2 regions of the Stenotrophomonas sp. S41 genome follow, and region 2 is predicted to be linked to the other one. Evidence: riboswitches for the same ligand, from Rfam matches in the RefSeq annotation. Region 2 holds a riboswitch; the other holds the start of a gene.

Region 1 (7,816 bases), on a different contig from region 2:
TGCCGGCAGCCTGGACATCACCGCGGCGCTGGAAAAGCAGTACCAGGCCAACCTGAGTGCGGCGCTGGCCAAGGCCGGCAAGGATGCCAACGTCGCCGCGCAGTACAAGGCGCAGCGCGAGGCCGAACTGCGCACCGCCAAGCAGATGACCGAACGCGCGCAGGATTTCTACGTGTCGCTGGGCATGCCCTCGCTGCCGCAGTCGTACTGGGAACGCACCCAGTTCATCAAGCCCGATGACCGCGACGTGGTCTGCCACGCCAGTGCCTGGGACATGAACATGGAAGGCGACGTGCGCACCAAGATGTGCATCAAGCCGAACGAAGAGAACTTCACCACCATCTACCACGAGCTGGGCCACCTGTATTACGACCTGGCCTACAACCCGCTGCCGCCGCTGTTCCAGGGCGGTGCCAACGATGGCTTCCACGAAGCGATCGGCGACACCATCGTGCTGGCGATGACGCCCAAGTACCTGAGCTCGATCGGCCTGGTGGACGCACCGACCGAGAGCCGCGAGGCGGTCATCAACAACCAGATGCGCATGGCCCTGTCGGGCGTGTCGTTCCTGCCGTTCGGCCTGATGATCGACCGCTGGCGCTGGGGCGTGTTCGATGGTTCGATCACCCCGGACAACTACAACAAGGCGTGGTGGGACCTGAAGGCGAAGTACCAGGGCGTGGCCCCGGCCAGCACCCGTGGCGAGGAGTTCTTCGATCCGGGCGCGAAGTACCACGTGCCGGGCAACACCCCGTACACCCGCTACTTCCTGGCGCGCATCCTGCAGTTCCAGTTCTACAAGGGCCTGTGCGATGCGGCCGGTTTCAAGGGCCCGCTGCATGAGTGCACCTTCTACGGCAACAAGGAAGCCGGGCAGAAGTACTGGGCGATGCTGAGCAAGGGTGCCAGCCAGCCGTGGCAGGCCACGCTGAAGGAGCTGACTGGCAGTGACAAGCTCGATGCCGGCCCGATGATCGAGTACTTCAGCCCGGTCAACGACTGGCTGAAGCAGCAGAACCAGGGCCAGATGTGCGGCTGGCAGGCCAGCGCGGCACCGGCGGCGAAATGAAAGAAGGGGCGGGTCCGCAAGGATCCGCCCCTGATGTTTCCGGTAGCGCCGGGCCATGCCCGGCGGCTTTTCATCGCACCGCTGCGCTCGCCGGGCATGGCCCGGCGCTACCCGATGGGCGTCAGTTGTTCTTCTTCGCCGCCATCGCCGCGGCCAGTTCGGCCTTGTATTCCTCGAAGGTCTGGCCCTTCTCCTTGGCCTCGGCCTGCGCGGCATCGCGCAGCGCATCGGAATACACCAGGCGCACCGGCGTGCCCTTGCGCTCGTGCAGTTCACCGGCCTGCATGATCAGCGCCAGCACCTGCGCGGCACTCTCGCTGTGGCCGGCGATGCGGCCATCCATGCCCAGCACCCACTCGCCATCGCGGCGCACGACGCCGGCCAGCAGCGTGCGCTGCGCATCACGCAGTTCGGCATGCGGCTCGACAGGCGAGCCCACCGGCGAGGCCTGCGCGGCGGCCTTGTTGGCAGCCTTTTCTTCCTGGCGGCGGCGCTGGTCGCGGCGGGTCTTGGAGGTGGTGGACATGGGGGCGATACCGCTACGAGGGGGCGCAAGGATAACGCACCCCGGCGGCGACGCCGTTTCACGGGCGCCAGTCGTGCAGGTTCAGTCCAGCACCCGGCCCTGCCGCCAGTAGCCCATGAAGGTCAGCGCACGCCGGTCCAGCCCGCAGTCGCGGACCAGGTGCCGGCGGATCGCCATCACCGCCCCGGCCTCGCCAGCGACCCACGCGTAGAACGGCCCGGCCACGCCCGCATCGGACTGCTCCCACAGGATCTGCGCGTCCACGTCGATCTCGTCCAGCGCATCGCCCGCCACGACCGGCGAGGCTGCCAACCGTGCCTGCACGGCCTCCACCAGCGCCTGGCCGTAGGCGGCCTGGCCGCGCGGCAGCCACACCAGTTCGGCAGTGGGCGGTGCCTTCAAGGCGATGGCTCCGCCCTCGCCCGCCACTTCCAGCAGCGCAAGCACGCGCGGCGGATCGACCTGGGCGGCCAGTTCCTCGAGGATGCCGGCCACCGCCGGCAGCGCGGTCTCGTCGGCCACCAGCAGCACCTGGCCGACCCCGGCCGGCGGCTTCCATTCCCAGCCCTCGCTGCTCTCGGCGCAGGCGGCGTCCGGGGCCAGCAGCACCACGCGGTCACCCGGCTGGGCGTGCACGGCCCAGCGCGAGGCCGGGCCGGTCTCGCCGTGCAGGACGAAATCCACGTCGACCTCGCCCTGCGCGGCGCGCAGCTGGCGGAGGGTGTAGGTGCGCATCGGCGGACGCTGGTCGTCCGCCAGTTCGCGGTAGCGGGCGTACCAGTCCTCGCCGCTGGGCACCTCCGGGGCATCCTGGCCGGGCAAGGGGAAGAACACCTTGATCCGCTGGTCCGGGCCCTCGGTCTTCATCCGCGCCACGTCGGCGCCGGTGAACACCAGGCGGTGCAGGGAGGGGGAAAGGACGCGGCGCTCCTTCAGCGCCACCTCGAACAGGCGGTAGGTCTGCTGCGCAGCCATGGGGGTACCTCGCGACGGCTTCTGATCGGCTGGCCGTCACGAACCCGTGCAGCGGCTGGCTGGAATCCCCAGCCTAGTCCGCGTGGTCACTGCCGCAAGAGTTTGGGCGCCGCTGCAGCGCCCTGCCCCTGCGCGCTGCTCAATGGCCCGTGGCCACTGCCTGCACTGCGCGCTCGCGGCGGTGTTCCCAGTACCAGAACACGAAGCCGCCGGCGAAGAAGGCGGCCTGGCCCAGGGCCAGGTGCAGCGGGCTGCCGCTCAGCAGCGGCGACACCAGGCCGGCCACCACGGTGCTGATCATCAGCTGGATGAACGCCTGCAGCGAGGACGCCAGGCCGCGCTGGTGCGGGTACATGTCCAGCACCGCCAGCGCCAGGATCGGGAAGATCAGCGCCATGCCCATGCCGCCGAGGAAGATCGGCAGCACCGCCCACGGCAGGGCGAACTGCGGCGCCAGGCTCACGTAGCCCACGTTGAGCAGCACCGACAGCGCGCAGAGGGTGAAACCGATGCCGATCTGGCGGGTGGGCGTGGTGCGCCCGGCCATGCGGCCGGACAGGAACGAACCGGTGGTCATGCCGCCGATGGTGGGAATGAACAACCAGGCGAAGCCACCTTCACCCAGGTGCAGGTGCTGCATGACGAACACCGGCGCCGAGGCGATGTACAGGAAGATGCCGCCGAAGTTGATGCTGCCGGCCAGCGCCAGGCGCAGGAAACGCGGGTTGAAGCCGATGCGCACGTAGTCACGCAGCAGGCCACGCGGCGACAGCGGCACGCGAGCCGCCACCGGGTGGGTCTCCGGCATGAAGCGTGCGGTGCAGACCAGCAGCAGCAGCGAGAACACCACCAGGAACCAGAAGATCAGCGGCCAGCCGGCGCCACTGAGCAGGATCCAGCCACCGATGATCGGCGCGATGGCCGGGGCGATGCCGAACAGCATCGATACCTGGCTCATCAGCCGCTGCGCATCGTGGCCGTGGTAGAGATCGCGGATGACCGCGCGGCCGACGATCATGCCGACGCCGGCCGACAGGCCCTGCAGCGCGCGGAACACCAGCAGCGTGCCCAGGTCGGTGGACAGCGCGCAGCCGACCGAGGCGCCGATGAACACTACCAGGCCGCCGAGGATCACCCGCTTGCGGCCCCAGGCATCGGACAGCGGCCCGTGCGCCAGGCTCATCAGCGCATAGAACAGCAGGTAGACGCTGATGGTCTGCTGCACGGCCACTTCATCCACCGCCAGGCGCTGGGCCAGCTGCGGGAAGGCCGGGAAGATGGTGTCGATCGAGAACGGGCCGAACATGGCCAGGCCTGCGAGCAGCAGGGCCATGCGTCGGGTGGAAGGGGCAACAGCGGGGGTCATCGGCAAAGCGTCCGGCTGGGCCATGCGTGGCACGCACGGCGGGCGCCGATCCCCTGCAGCAGGGACGGCGCCAGATGAATACGAGAGTCCGGCCATGATAGGCCCGGATTGCGGCCGATGCCATCGACCGCTGCACAAAACGCATGGCCGGGCCATCGGCCATTCAGGCCCGCAGGCGCCCTGCCCCCGCTCCGGGCCCGTGTTCAGCCGCAGCAACCCGCTATAATCGCCGGGCAACATGGTGGGAGAAGCGGAACACCGCTGCCGAAGGCGCAACGCCCGTAATCGCTCAGGCCCGATACCACCCGTAACAGAACTCTGGAGAGACCGGTTCGATCCGGCGCCGAAGGGGCACGAAGCTGCGGCCAGCCGCGCTTCCAAACTCTCAGGCAAAAGGACAGAGGGGCGCCCCGCAGACCGCCAACCGGCGGCTTGTGCCCGTGCGTGTGCCCTTTCCTGACGGATCCTTCGCCATGTCCCAGAACACCCCCTCCCTGCGTGAGCTTGAGCATCATTCCGCGTTCGTCGAGCGCCACATCGGCCCCAACGATGCCGAGATCGCGCAGATGCTCGACGTCGTCGGCCACGCCACGCTGGATGCGATGACCGAGGCCATTGTGCCGGCAAAGATCAAGTCGCCCGCACCGCTGGCGCTGCCGGAGTCGATGACCGAAGTGCAGGCGCTGGCGAAGATCCGCGCGATCGCCGACAAGAACACCGTGCTGCGCAGCTTCATCGGCCAGGGCTACTACGGTACCCACACGCCGAACGTGATCCTGCGCAACATCCTGGAAAACCCGGCCTGGTACACCGCCTACACCCCGTACCAGGCGGAAATCTCGCAGGGCCGCATGGAAGCGCTGATCAACTTCCAGACCCTGTGCGCCGACCTGACCGGCATGGAGATCGCCAACGCCTCGCTGCTGGACGAAGCCACCGCCGCCGCCGAAGCGATGACCCTGGCCAAGCGTTCGGCCAAGTCGAAGTCGGACACCTTCTTCGTGCACGACGCCGTGCACCCGCAGACGCTGGAACTGCTGCGCACCCGCGCCGAGCCGATGGGCATCGTGCTGCGCGTGGGCACCCCGGCCGAAGCACTGGAAGCGGAGGCCTTCGGCCTGCTGCTGCAGTACCCGGACACCTTCGGCCAGGTCGGCGACTACAAGGCGCTGGTCGATGCCGTGCACGCGCGCGGCGGCCTGGTGGCCGTGGCCACCGACCTGCTGGCGCTGACCCTGCTGGCCGCTCCCGGCGAATGGGGCGCGGACATCGTGGTCGGCAACAGCCAGCGTTTCGGCGTGCCGTTCGGTTTCGGCGGCCCGCACGCTGCGTTCATGGCCTGCCGTGATGCCTACAAGCGCTCGATGCCGGGCCGCCTGATCGGCGTCTCCATCGATGCCGAAGGCAAGCCGGCCTACCGCCTGACCCTGCAGACCCGCGAGCAGCACATCCGCCGCGAGAAGGCCACCTCCAACATCTGCACCGCGCAGGTGCTGCTGGCGGTGATGGCCTCGATGTACGCCGTCTACCACGGCCCGGAAGGCCTGGCCCGCATCGCGCGCCGCACCCACCGCCTGGCTTCGATCCTGGCCGCGTCGCTGCGCAGCGCCGGCGTGCAGGTCGGTGGCGACTTCTTCGACACCCTGCACATCACCGGCGTGCATGCCGATGAGATCCACGCCAAGGCCCGCGCCGCCGGTTACAACCTGCGCGCGATCGACAGCGACTCGGTCGGCATCAGCCTGGATGAGACCGCCACCCGCGCCGACATCGTCGCCCTGGCCGCCGTGTTCGGTGCGCAGGCCGATGTGGAAGCGCTCGATGCCAGCACCGCCGACGCGCTGCCGTCTGCCCTGCTGCGCCAGTCCGCGTTCCTGACCCACCCGGTGTTCAACACCCACCACAGCGAGCACGAGCTGCTGCGCTACCTGCGTTCGCTGGCCGACAAGGACCTGGCGATGGACCGCACGATGATCCCGCTGGGCTCGTGCACCATGAAGCTCAACGCCACCGCCGAGATGATCCCGGTGACCTGGCCGGAGTTCTCGCAGATCCATCCGCTGGTGCCGGCCGACCAGGCGCTGGGCTACAAGGAACTGATCGAGACGCTCGAAGCGATGCTGGTCGAATGCACCGGCTACGACGCGGTCAGCCTGCAGCCGAACTCCGGTGCGCAGGGCGAGTACGCCGGCCTGCTGGCGATCCGCGCCTACCACCGCTCGCGCGGTGAGGACCACCGTGACATCTGCCTGATTCCGGATTCGGCGCACGGCACCAACCCGGCCTCGGCGCAGATGTGCGGCATGAAGGTCGTGGTGACCAAGACCGATGCCAACGGCAACGTCGATGTCGAAGACATCCGCGTCAACGCCGAGAAGTACAGCGACCGCCTGGCCGCGATCATGATCACCTACCCGTCCACGCACGGCGTGTTCGAGGAGGAAGTGGTCGAGATCTGCGAGATCATCCACCAGCACGGCGGCCAGGTGTATACCGACGGCGCCAACATGAACGCCCTGGTCGGCGTGGCCAAGCCGGGCAAGTGGGGTTCGGACGTTTCCCACCTGAACCTGCACAAGACCTTCTGCATCCCGCACGGCGGCGGCGGCCCGGGCGTCGGCCCGTGCGCGGTGAAGGAACACCTGGCCCCGTTCCTGCCGGGCAAGCTGGGTGACAACGGCCCGGTCGGCATGGTCAGCGCGGCCAGCTTCGGCAGCGCCTCGATCCTGCCGATCAGCTGGATGTACATCGCCATGATGGGCAGCGAAGGCCTGCGCAAGGCCACCCAGGTGGCCCAGCTCAACGCCAACTACATCGCCAAGCGCCTGGCTCCGCACTTCAAGACCCTGTACACCGGCCGCAACGGCCTGGTGGCGCACGAGTGCATCCTCGACGTGCGTCCGCTGGAGAAGACCAGCGGCATCGGCGCCGAGGACGTGGCCAAGCGCCTGATCGACTTCGGCTTCCATGCCCCGACCCTGAGCTTCCCGGTGGCCGGCACGCTGATGGTCGAGCCGACCGAGAGCGAATCGCTGCACGAGCTGGACCGCTTCATCGACGCGATGATCCAGATCCGCGAGGAAATCCGCGCGATCGAGGACGGCCGCCTGGACCGCGAGGACAACCCGCTGAAGAACGCCCCGCACACCGCGACGGCGGTGACTGCCAGCGAGTGGACCCACGCCTACCCGCGTGAGCTGGCCGCCTTCCCGCTGCCCAGCCTGAAGCTGCAGAAGTACTGGCCGCCGGTGGCCCGCGTCGACAACGTGTATGGCGACAAGAACGTGATGTGCGCCTGCATCCCGGTCGATGCCTACAAGGACGACGAAGTCGAGGCGTAAATTCCCGATGGATCGGTAAACGGAACGGCCCGCGCAAGCGGGCCGTTTTCGTTGTGCCTCACGGGTCGGGCATCTGCCCCAGGCTGAGCTGCCACGACACGCCGTAGCGGTCCTGCACCCAGCCGTAGCGGTTGCTGAAATCGTAGTCGCCCACCGGCATCAGCCAGTGCCCGCCCTCGCCCAGCACGCGTGCCGCACGCTCGAACTGCTCGCTGCCGGCGCATTCGACGAACAGCGAGATCGACGGACTGAAGGTGAAGTCGTGCACGTCCAGGCTGTCGAAGCACAGGTAGTGCGTGCCCCCCAGCAGGAAGATGGCCTGGCGCACCTGGCCGGGCACGCCGGCGCCGGCACCTTCGGGGTGGTGCTGCAGGGCCAGCAGGCGGAAATCGGCGAAGGCGTCGGCGTACAGGGCCATGGCGGCCTCGGCCTGGCCGGTGAACATAAGGAACGGGCGACTGCGCAGCATGCGGTACTCCTGTTCGACGGGCCGGTGACGGCCCACGCGATCAGGATGGCACGACGGATGTATGCCTTCT
Region 2 (9,917 bases):
CCGCCGGCCAGGCCCAGCGCGAAAAGCTGCGCGCCGGCACCCGCCCGCGGCAACTGGCCGAACTGCTGGGCGAGGCCGTGGTCGACGAAGACGTGCTGGGCGCGCGCATGGAGGACTGGCGCACCGCCGCACGCAGCCTGGCCAAGCGCGAGCTGGCCGAGCGCGTGGCCCTGAGCGTGGCACCGCAACATGCGCAGCCCCTGCCCGGCCCCACCCTCAACCCGGAACAGGCCGAGGCCGTGGCCGCGATCACCGCAGCCGACGGTTTCCATGCCTTCCTGCTGGACGGGGTGACCGGCAGCGGCAAGACCGAGGTCTACCTGCAGGCGATCATCCACTGCCTGGCGCAGGGGAAACAGGCGCTGGTGCTGGTGCCTGAAATCGGCCTGACCCCGCAGACCCTGGCGCGCTTCCGTGGCCGCCTCGGCATCGCGGTGCATGCGCTGCATTCGGGCTTGAACGACAACGAACGCGCGCGCGTCTGGGCCGCGGCCTCGCGCGGCGAAGCGCGGGTGATCGTCGGCACCCGGTCGGCGGTGTTCACCCCGCTGCCGCAGGCCGGCCTGCTGATCGTCGACGAGGAACACGACGGCAGCTACAAGCAGCAGGACGGCATCCGTTACCACGCCCGCGATTTCGCCCTGGTGCGGGCCAAGGCACTGGGCATCCCGGTGCTGCTGGGCAGCGCCACGCCGTCGCTGGAAACCCTGCACAACGCCTATGCCGGCCGCTACACCCACCTGCGCCTGAAGCAGCGCGCCGGTGATGCGCGGCCGCCCCGCGTGCGCATCCTCGATGTGCGCAAGCGGCCGCTGCACGATGGCCTGTCCGCCGATGTGCTGGCCGGTATCGGCGAACACCTGCAGCGTGGCCAGCAGGTGCTGGTGTTCAAGAACCGCCGTGGCTACGCGCCGGTACTGCTCTGCCACGATTGCGGCTGGACCGCGCCATGCCAGCGCTGCGATGCGCCGATGACCGTGCATGGCGGTGGCCGTCGCCTGCAGTGCCACCACTGCGGTGCGCGGCAGCCGGCGCCCCTGGCCTGCCCGGCCTGCGGCAGCCTCGCGTTGCAGCCGCAGGGCATCGGCACCGAGCGCCTGGAAGAGCACCTGGTCAGCGCCTTCGCCGATTACCCGGTGGTGCGCATCGACCGCGGCACCACCTCGCGCCGCGATGCGCTGGAACAGCAGCTGGCGAAGCTGGGCGACCAGCCCGGCATCCTGGTCGGCACGCAGATCCTGGCCAAGGGCCACGACCTGCCCAAGCTGACCCTGGTGGTGGTGGTCGGCATCGACGAAGGCCTGTTCTCGGCCGACTTCCGCGCCAGCGAGAAGCTGGCCCAGCAGCTGATCCAGGTGGCCGGCCGCGCCGGTCGCGCGCGCGATCCTGGCGAGGTCTGGCTGCAGACCCACCACCCGGGGCACCCGTTGCTGGAAACCCTGGTCAGCGGCGGCTACCACCCGTTCGCGCAGGCCGAATTGAACCAGCGCCAGGCCGCCGGCTTCCCGCCGTTCGCGCACCTGGCGCTGATGCGTGCCGAAGCGCAGCAGCTGGAACATGCCAACGCGTTCCTGCTGGCCGCGCGGCAGCTGCTGGGCGAGCAGAACGTGGTGGAGGCCTATGGGCCGATGCCGGCGCCGATGCCGCGTCGCGCCGGTTACCAGCGCACGCAGCTGCTGCTGTCCGCGCTGCAGCGGCCGCCGCTGCATGGCGTGCTGGCCCAGCTGGTGCCGCAGCTGTACGCGCTGCCGGAGGCACGCAAGGTGCGCTGGTCGCTGGATGTGGATCCGACGGATCTGTATTGAGGCCTGCCCTGGGTCAGAGCCCTCTCTGCGAGAGGGATCCGACCCCTTGGCTATCGGGGTCGGATCCCACCCCAAGGGTGGGCTCTGACCCCGGTCGCCATCACTTACGTCAGCGGCGACATCACGCCGCGCTGGTACGCCGGGCGCTCGCGCAGGCGGGCATACCAGTCGGCCACGTTCGGCAGATCGGGACGCTGGATCGGCAGTTCGAACCAGGCATAGATCAACGAACCCAGCGGAATGTCGCCCATGGCGAACTTCTCGCCCGACAGCCACGGCTGCCTGGCCAGCGTCTCATCGGCCATCTTCAGGTAATCACCGGCGCGCACGATGGCGGCGTTGATGCGTGCTTCGTCGCGGTCGGCCGGCGCGGTGCGCATGATGCCCCAGATCAGTTCGGAGTACAGCGCAGCCATCCGCGAGGTGCTCCAGTCCATCCACTTCTCGGCCTGCGCACGTTCCATCGCATCTTCGGCGTACAGCGTGCCCAGCGAATAGCGCGCGCTCAGGTAGCGCACGATGGTGTTCGATTCCCACAGCGGCAGGCCGTGGTCTTCGATCACCGGCACCAGGCTGTTGGGATTCATCGCCACGTATTCGGCCGACTGCGTGCCGCCATGGCTGCCGCCCACTTCGATGGATTCGTACGGCAGCCCGATTTCTTCGGCGCACCACAGCACCTTGCGGACATTGCTGGAATTGCGGCGGCCCCAGATCTTCAACATTGCGGATTTCCCTGCCTGCAGCGGTGCGCCACGGTGGCGCGGAAACGCTACGATACGCCCATCAAACGCGATGCGCGTGGCATCAACGGTTCTTCTTCGGCAGCGCGCGCACGTAGGACGATTTGCCGTCCTTCTTCAGCTCGAACAGGCCGATGGCCGCCAGCAGGTCGCTGAGCTTGCCGTAGCCATAGTTGCGCGGGTCGAACGAGGCCTGGTTGCCGATCTGGCTGCCGACCGGGCCCAGGTGTGACCAGCCATCTTCGCCCTCGGCGGCCGATACCGCACGCCGCAGCATCTTCACCAGGCGCGTGTCATTGCGCAGTTCCGCGCTGTTCTTGCGCGGGCGCACTTCATCACTGGCCACCTGCCCGCTGGGCGCCTGCCCGGCCTCGGCCTCGACGTCGGGCACGCTGGCGTGGGTCTGGCCCAGGGCTTCCAGGTAGGTGAACTTGGAGCAGGCGTTGACGAAGGGCTCGGGCGTCTTCTTCTCGCCGAAGCCATACACCTTCACCCCATCGGTCAGCAGGCGCATCACCATCGGGGTGAAGTCGGCATCGCTGGAGACGATGGCGAAACCATCGAGGTTGCGCGCGTACAGCAGGTCCATCGCATCGATGACCATGGCCATGTCCGAGGCGTTCTTGCCCTTGCTGTAGGCGAACTGCTGGATCGGGCGGATGGCGTACTCGTGCAGCACCGATTCCCAGCCCTTCAGGCGCGGGCTTTTCCAGTTGCCGTAGGCACGGCGCACGTTGGCCACGCCGTAGCGGGCGACCTCGGCCAGGACTTCGTCGATCTTCGAGGCCGGCGCATTGTCGGCGTCGATCAGCAGGGCGATGCGCTTTTCCGGTTCGGACATGGTTTCCTCGGTGGGCTGCAGGCTGAGCGGAGTATCACCCATGGCCACTGGCAGCCATGTGACGTGCGATGATGCAGGGCGACATCCATCCCCCTCTGGAGTACGTCGATGAGCCGCGAACCAGTCCCCCACCTGGTCATCATCGGCGGCGGTTTTGCGGGCCTCTGGGCCACCCGGGCCCTGGCCCGCGAAAAGATCAGGATCACCCTGCTCGACCGCCGCAACCACCACCTGTTCCAACCCCTGCTGTACCAGGTCGCCACCGCCGGCCTGTCCGCCCCCGATATCGCCGCGCCGCTGCGCCACATCCTTGGCCACCAGCGCAACGTGGAAGTACGCCTGGGCGAGGTCGTCGCCATCGACAAGGCCACCCGCCAGGTGCAGCTGGCCGACGGCAGCACCCTGGGCTACGACAGCCTGCTGCTGGCCACCGGCGCCACCCACGCCTACTTCGGCAACGACCAGTGGGCCGGCGATGCGCCGGGCCTGAAAACGCTGGACGATGCCATCGCCCTGCGCCGCAAACTGCTGCTGGCATTCGAGCGCGCCGAGGCCGAACCGGACCCGGCGAAGAAGGCCGCATGGCTCAGCTTCGCGGTGGTCGGCGGCGGCCCCACCGGCGTCGAACTGGCTGGCACCCTGGCCGAGATCGCCCGCCACACCCTGCATAACGAGTTCCGCCACATCGATCCGGCCAGCGCCAAGGTGCGCCTGGTCGAGGCCGGCCCGCGCGTGCTGTCTTCGTTCCCCGAGGTGCTGTCGCTGAAGGCACGCCGGCAGCTGGAGAAGCTGGGCGTGGAAGTGCTGACCGGCACCCCGGTGAGCGACATCGACAGCCTCGGCTTCAAGCTGGGCGAACAGTTCGTGCCCGCACGCACCGTGGTCTGGGCCGCCGGCGTGGCCGCCTCGCCGCTGGCGCGCACGCTGGACGTACCACTGGACCGCGCCGGCCGCGTGCAGGTGCAGCCCGACCTGACCCTGCCCGGGCACCCCGAACTGTTCGTCGCTGGTGACCTGGCTGCAGTGAACCAGGCCAACGGCAAGCCGGTGCCCGGCGTGGCACCCGCCGCCAAGCAGATGGGCAAGTACGTGGCCGATGTCATCCGCGCGCGCCTGCATGGCAAGCCGACACCGGGGCCGTTCAAGTACGCCGACTACGGCAACCTGGCCACCATCGGCCGCATGGCTGCCATCGTGCACCTGGGCAGGCTGCAGCTGTCCGGCGTGCTGGCCTGGTGGTTCTGGCTGGCCGCGCACGTGTTCTTCCTGATCGGTTTCCGCAACCGCGTGGTGGTGCTGCTGAACTGGGCGGTGGCGTACTGGAGCTACCAGCGCAGCGCGCGCATCATTTTTGGTGATGACCAGGAAGATCGCCGGCCGAGGTAATGGCCTGCACTACGCTGGGGTCAGAGCCCTTTCCTGCGGAAAGGGATCTGACCCCGGGCATGAAGGGCTCTGACCCCGCCTCCCAACATCCTCCTCGCATGGCGTGGATCTACCGGTTCACCGGGCCGCCGGGGCCCGGCGGGCGCGGCCACACGTGGCAGAAGTCTTCTTTCCTCGCGGTGTCGGCAATCTGCCCGGCACTCCAATGCCGGATGATCCAGATCGTGAGCGCCGTGCTGCTCAACTGCCAGCGCAGCATGCCGTGGCGCGGCTGCCGCATCAGGTGGCGGCGGGCAACCCAGTAGGCCTCCTGCTCGACCACGGGCACGTTCGCTTTCCTCGCATCCTCGTCGAAGAGCTGCACGACGAAGCCCCAGGGGTTCATCTGCTGGTAGCCCGCGCGCGGTTCACCGCTGCATGCCGCCACGCCGCTGGGCGCACGGTCTGCCGGCTGCGGCCAACCATCCAGCCAGGCCAGCCCGAGCAGGTAGAGCAGGCCGGGCAGCAGCGCGATGGCGGCGACCAATACGACGACGGAGATCCATGCTTTGCCGGCAGCACGCATCGCTCTACGGCGCCTTCGGTTTCGGGTACCACAGCGCATTGACGATGACCCAGCGCTGGTCGAAACGGCCCATGTGGAAGTAGTCGACGAACCACGGCGTTTCCAGCCGCACCGAGGCGGCATTGCCGGTCACGTCCAGCACCGTGCAGCGGCGGTCCCATTGCGCCTTCGGCATCTTCAATGCCCCCTGCTTCGTCAGTGCCACCAGTTCGTCCTTCGACATCCGGCGCAGGCCCAGACGCTCGTCAGGCGTATCGCCCAGCACCGCGCGTTTGGCCAGGTCCGGATGCAGGGACCGCGCGACGCGCTGCGGGTCGGCTTCCAGCTGGCCATCGACGTAGTCATGGCAGGTGGCCTCGATGGCCGCGAGGGTGGCCGGGTCGGCGGCCGGGCTCGTCGCACCGGCAACAGCAAACAACAGGGCAAGCGTGGACATCCGGGTCTCCAGCTCTGGGCGCGCGGCGATCATGGCATGGGCGGCGTCCCCCATCCACGCGTGGCGTGGATCTACAGGACGGCCTCGGCCGGGGCCTGCAGCCAGGCCAGCTTGCGTTCGCGCGGCTGCTGCTTGAGCTGCCATTCGGCGCGGGAAGCAGACGAGCGGTCCGGGTACTCGCGCACGGCGAGGATGCGCAGCGGCGGCCGGGCCCGGGTGTAGCGGGCGCCCTTGCCGGCCAGATGGGCGGCGAAACGGGCGGCTACGTCGGTGCTGATGCCGGCGTAATAGCTGCCGTCCCGGCATTCGAGCAGGTACAGGAACCACGGGGCGGAGGGACGGGCCATGGGGGGATTATGGCGTGCTGCACTGCAGCGGATATACTGCCGCCCGAATGCAGGAGAGAGGCGCCGCGCTGGCGCCCGCCGAAGGCGCAGGCTCCCATGATCGCTCAGGCCGGTGGGCTGGAATCCCACCAACCATGCATTCGACTCGCCGAGCTGGAGAGAGGTCACCGGGCACGCCCGGCACGATCCGCCGAAGGGGCACGCGGTTCATCCCGCTGAACTCTCAGGCAAAAGGACAGCGGGAGCGGCACCGGTCATCGTCATCCCGTCATTGCGCAGGCAGTGGCGGTATACGCGCATGGCCGGCCCCACCGCGCCCGGAGCCTGTCCCATGCTGCTGTCCATCATCTATCTCGTTGCCATTTCCGCCGAAGCCATGACCGGTGCGCTGTCCGCCGGCCGCCGCCGCATGGACCTGTTCGGCGTGGTCATGATCGCCTGCGTCACCGCCCTCGGCGGCGGTTCGCTGCGCGACATCCTGCTCGGCCATTACCCGCTGGGCTGGGTGAAGCACCCCGAGTACCTGGGCTTCACCGTGTGCGCGGCGCTGATCGCCACCTGGGTGGCGCGCTGGATGCACCATTTCCGCCGCACCTTCCTGGTGCTCGATGGCCTGGGCCTGATCGCCTTCACCCTGATCGGCTGCTCGATCGCACGCGAGGCCGGCCATGCCATGCCCATCGTGCTGATCGCCGGCATGCTCACCGGTGCCTTCGGCGGCGTGCTGCGCGACATCCTCTGCAACGAGGTGCCGCTGATCTTCCAGAAGGAGCTGTACGCGATCATCTCGCTGCTGACCGGCGCGGTATATCTGTTGCTGCTGCGCTGGGGTGTGGCCGATGCCACGGCGATCCTGTGCTGCCTGGGCGGTGGCTTCGCGCTGCGCCTGCTGGCGATCCATTACCGCTGGGAAATGCCCAAGTTCGTGTACCACGACGAAGTGCATTGATCGCTCTTTGTAGAGTCGAGCCATGCTCGACTGTTCCTGGCAGAAGCAGTCGAGCATGGCTCGACCCTACAAGAGCGGTCAGGCATGACCTTGGTCATGCGGCAATCGCCGGGCTGATTGGCTACCATTGACGCCCCGTCGCCCGCGCGACGGCATCCAGCCACACCGCGTCGCGGTCCCGCCAGACACTCCCCTCCCCCGTTGCCCGCTGCGCGTGATGCGCGACCGGGCGTACATGTCCCTGCGCGTGCGCAGGGCGCAGGATGCCCCATGTCCGCTGTTGAGCCGTCCCGTAGCACCCCGCCCCGTTCCCGCCGCTGGTGGGCGATTTTCGTCGTCATCATCGTGGCCGGCCTGGTGGCCTGGTGGGCATGGCCGCGCGCCGAAGCAACCGCGGCCGCCGGCCCGGGCAAGACCGTGCCGGTGCGCGTGGCCCGTGCCAGTGCAGAACCCCTGCAGCTGCGCCTGAAGGCCGTCGGCACCGTCACCCCGCTGCACAGCGTGGTGGTGCGCAGCCGCGTCGATGGCGAGCTGCTGCGCCTGCACTTCCAGGAAGGCCAGCAGGTGAAGGCCGGCGACCTGCTCGCGCAGATCGACCCGCGCCCCTATGAAGTGAAGCTGGCGCAGGCGCAGGGCACCCAGCAGCAGAACCTGGCGGAACTCGAGAATGCCGAGCGCCAGCTGCAGCGCTACCGCGAACTGCAGAAGCAGAACTACGTGTCCGGGCAGGAGCTGAGCGACCAGCAGAGCAAGGTGCGGCAGCTGCAGGGCCGCCGCATCAGCGACCAGGCCTCGGTGGACGAAGCGCGCCTGCAGCTGCAGTACACCCGCATCACCGCGCCGGTCAGCGGCCGCGTCGGCCTGCGCCGCCTCGATGTCGGCAACCTGGTGCACGCCAGCGATACCGAAGGCCTGGTGACGTTGGCGCAGACCGCGCCGATCAGCGTGCTGTTCACCGTGCCCGAACCTGAACTGCCTGCCCTGCTGGATGCCGTGCAGGCCCAAGCCGGCCTGCCGGTGGAAGCCTGGGACCGCAGTGAAAGCAAGGCGCTGGCGCAGGGCACGCTGTCCAGCGTCGACAACCGCATCGACACCGCCACCGGCACGCTGAAACTGCGCGCGCAGTTCGACAACGCCGGCCTGGCCCTGTTCCCGAACCAGTTCGTCAACGTACGCCTGCAGCTGGGCGAACACCCGGCGCTGCTGATTCCCGATGCCGCCGTGCAGTTCGGCAGCCAGGGCAACTACGTGCACATCGTCGACAAGGACAACAAGGCACAGCGCCGCACCGTGGTGCTGGGGCCGGCCGATGATGGCCGCGTGGCCGTGCGCTCCGGCCTGCAGGCCGGCGACCAGGTGGTGATCGAGGGCATCGACGGCCTGGAAGATGGCACCGCCGTGGAGATCGTGGCCGAACAGCCCGCTGCTGCAGCGAAGGCGGCCAAGGCCGGCGCATGAACCTGTCGCGCCCGTTCATCCTGCGCCCGGTCGCCACCACTCTGCTGATGGTGGCGCTGCTGCTGTCGGGCGTGCTGGCCTACCGCCTGCTGCCGGTGGCGGCGCTGCCGCAGGTCGATTACCCGATCATCCAGATCACCACGCTGTACCCGGGCGCCAGCCCGGAACTGACCACGCGCACCATCACCGCGCCGCTGGAACGCCAGCTCGGGCAGATTCCCGGCCTGAAGCAGCTGTCGTCCACCAGTTCCGGCGGTGCCTCGGTCATCACCCTGCAGTTCGGCCTGGACGTGTCGCTGGGCGTGGCCGAGCAGGACGTGCAGGCGGCGATCAACGCCGCTGGCAGCTTCCTGCCCGGCGATCTGCCGGTGCCGCCGGTGTACCGCAAGGTCAACCCGGCCGATACGCCCATCCTCACCCTGGCGGTGACCTCGCAGGCGCTGGCGCTGCCGCAGGTGCACGACCTGGTGGATACGCGCATCGCCCAGCGCCTGGCACAGCTGCCCGGCGTCGGCCTGGTCAGCCTGGCCGGTGGCCAGCGGCCCGCCGTGCGCATCCAGGTGAACCCGGCGGCGCTGGCCGCCAACAACCTGGGCATGGACCACATCCGTACCGCGATTGCCGCAGCCAACGTCAACCTGCCCAAGGGCAGTTTCGATGGCCCGATCCGCGCGGTGATGCTCGATGCCAACGACCAGATGCGCAGCGTCGATGAGTACCGCGCGCTGGTGCTGGCCTGGCGCGAGGGCGCGCCGCTGCGCCTGGGCGACGTGGCGACCATCACCGATGGCGCCGAGAACCGCCAGCTGGCCGCCTGGAGCGGCACCACGCCAGCGGTGCTGGTGAACATCCAGCGCCAGCCCGGCGCGAACGTGATCGCCGTGGTCGAGCAGGTGCGCACGCTGCTGCCGCAGCTGCAGGCCACGCTGCCGGCCGGCGTGCAGATGAACGTGCTGAGCGATCGCACCGAATCGATCCGCGCCTCCGTGCGCGGCGTGCAGAAGGAACTGGTGCTGGCCATCGGCCTGGTGGTGCTGGTCACCTGGGTGTTCCTGCGCAACCTGCCGGCCACGCTCATTCCCAGCGTGGCGGTGCCGCTGTCGCTGATCGGTACCTTCGCGGTGATGCTGCTGGCCGGCTACTCGCTCAACAACCTCACGCTGATGGCGCTGACCATCGCCACCGGCTTCGTGGTGGACGATGCCATCGTGATGCTGGAGAACATCGCCCGCCACCTGGAAGAAGGCGAAAGCCCACGCGAGGCGGCGCTGAAGGGCGCGGCCGAGATCGGCTTCACCCTGGTCTCGCTCACTGTTTCGCTGATCGCGGTGCTGATCCCGCTGCTGTTCATGGCCGACCTGGTGGGCGCGCTGTTCCATGAGTTCGC

Evidence for each region. Region 2 has a riboswitch for glycine ahead of IAE56_RS07845 (trimeric intracellular cation channel family protein). Riboswitches for the same ligand answer to the same signal wherever they lie in the genome.
Region 1: another riboswitch for glycine. It lies ahead of gcvP (aminomethyl-transferring glycine dehydrogenase); the one in region 2 lies ahead of IAE56_RS07845 (trimeric intracellular cation channel family protein).

What each region holds. Positions count from the first base shown of each region.
Region 1 is NZ_JACVTV010000147.1:1,115-8,930, forward strand. It holds gene IAE56_RS19600 (M2 family metallopeptidase) at 1-1,069, shown strand, start outside; gene IAE56_RS19605 (hypothetical protein) at 1,191-1,595, opposite strand; gene IAE56_RS19610 (siderophore-interacting protein) at 1,677-2,570, opposite strand; gene IAE56_RS19615 (multidrug effflux MFS transporter) at 2,710-3,936, opposite strand; glycine riboswitch at 4,245-4,347, shown strand; gene gcvP (aminomethyl-transferring glycine dehydrogenase) at 4,410-7,277, shown strand; gene IAE56_RS19625 (VOC family protein) at 7,336-7,746, opposite strand.
Region 2 is NZ_JACVTV010000025.1:23,323-33,239, forward strand. It holds gene IAE56_RS07810 (primosomal protein N') at 1-1,805, shown strand, start outside; gene IAE56_RS07815 (glutathione S-transferase) at 1,910-2,530, opposite strand; gene IAE56_RS07820 (NYN domain-containing protein) at 2,613-3,389, opposite strand; gene IAE56_RS07825 (NAD(P)/FAD-dependent oxidoreductase) at 3,498-4,775, shown strand; gene IAE56_RS07830 (hypothetical protein) at 4,885-5,340, opposite strand; gene IAE56_RS07835 (nuclear transport factor 2 family protein) at 5,345-5,776, opposite strand; gene IAE56_RS07840 (GIY-YIG nuclease family protein) at 5,848-6,123, opposite strand; glycine riboswitch at 6,164-6,253, shown strand; glycine riboswitch at 6,267-6,372, shown strand; gene IAE56_RS07845 (trimeric intracellular cation channel family protein) at 6,455-7,072, shown strand; gene IAE56_RS07850 (MdtA/MuxA family multidrug efflux RND transporter periplasmic adaptor subunit) at 7,343-8,530, shown strand; gene IAE56_RS07855 (multidrug efflux RND transporter permease subunit) at 8,527-9,917, shown strand, end outside.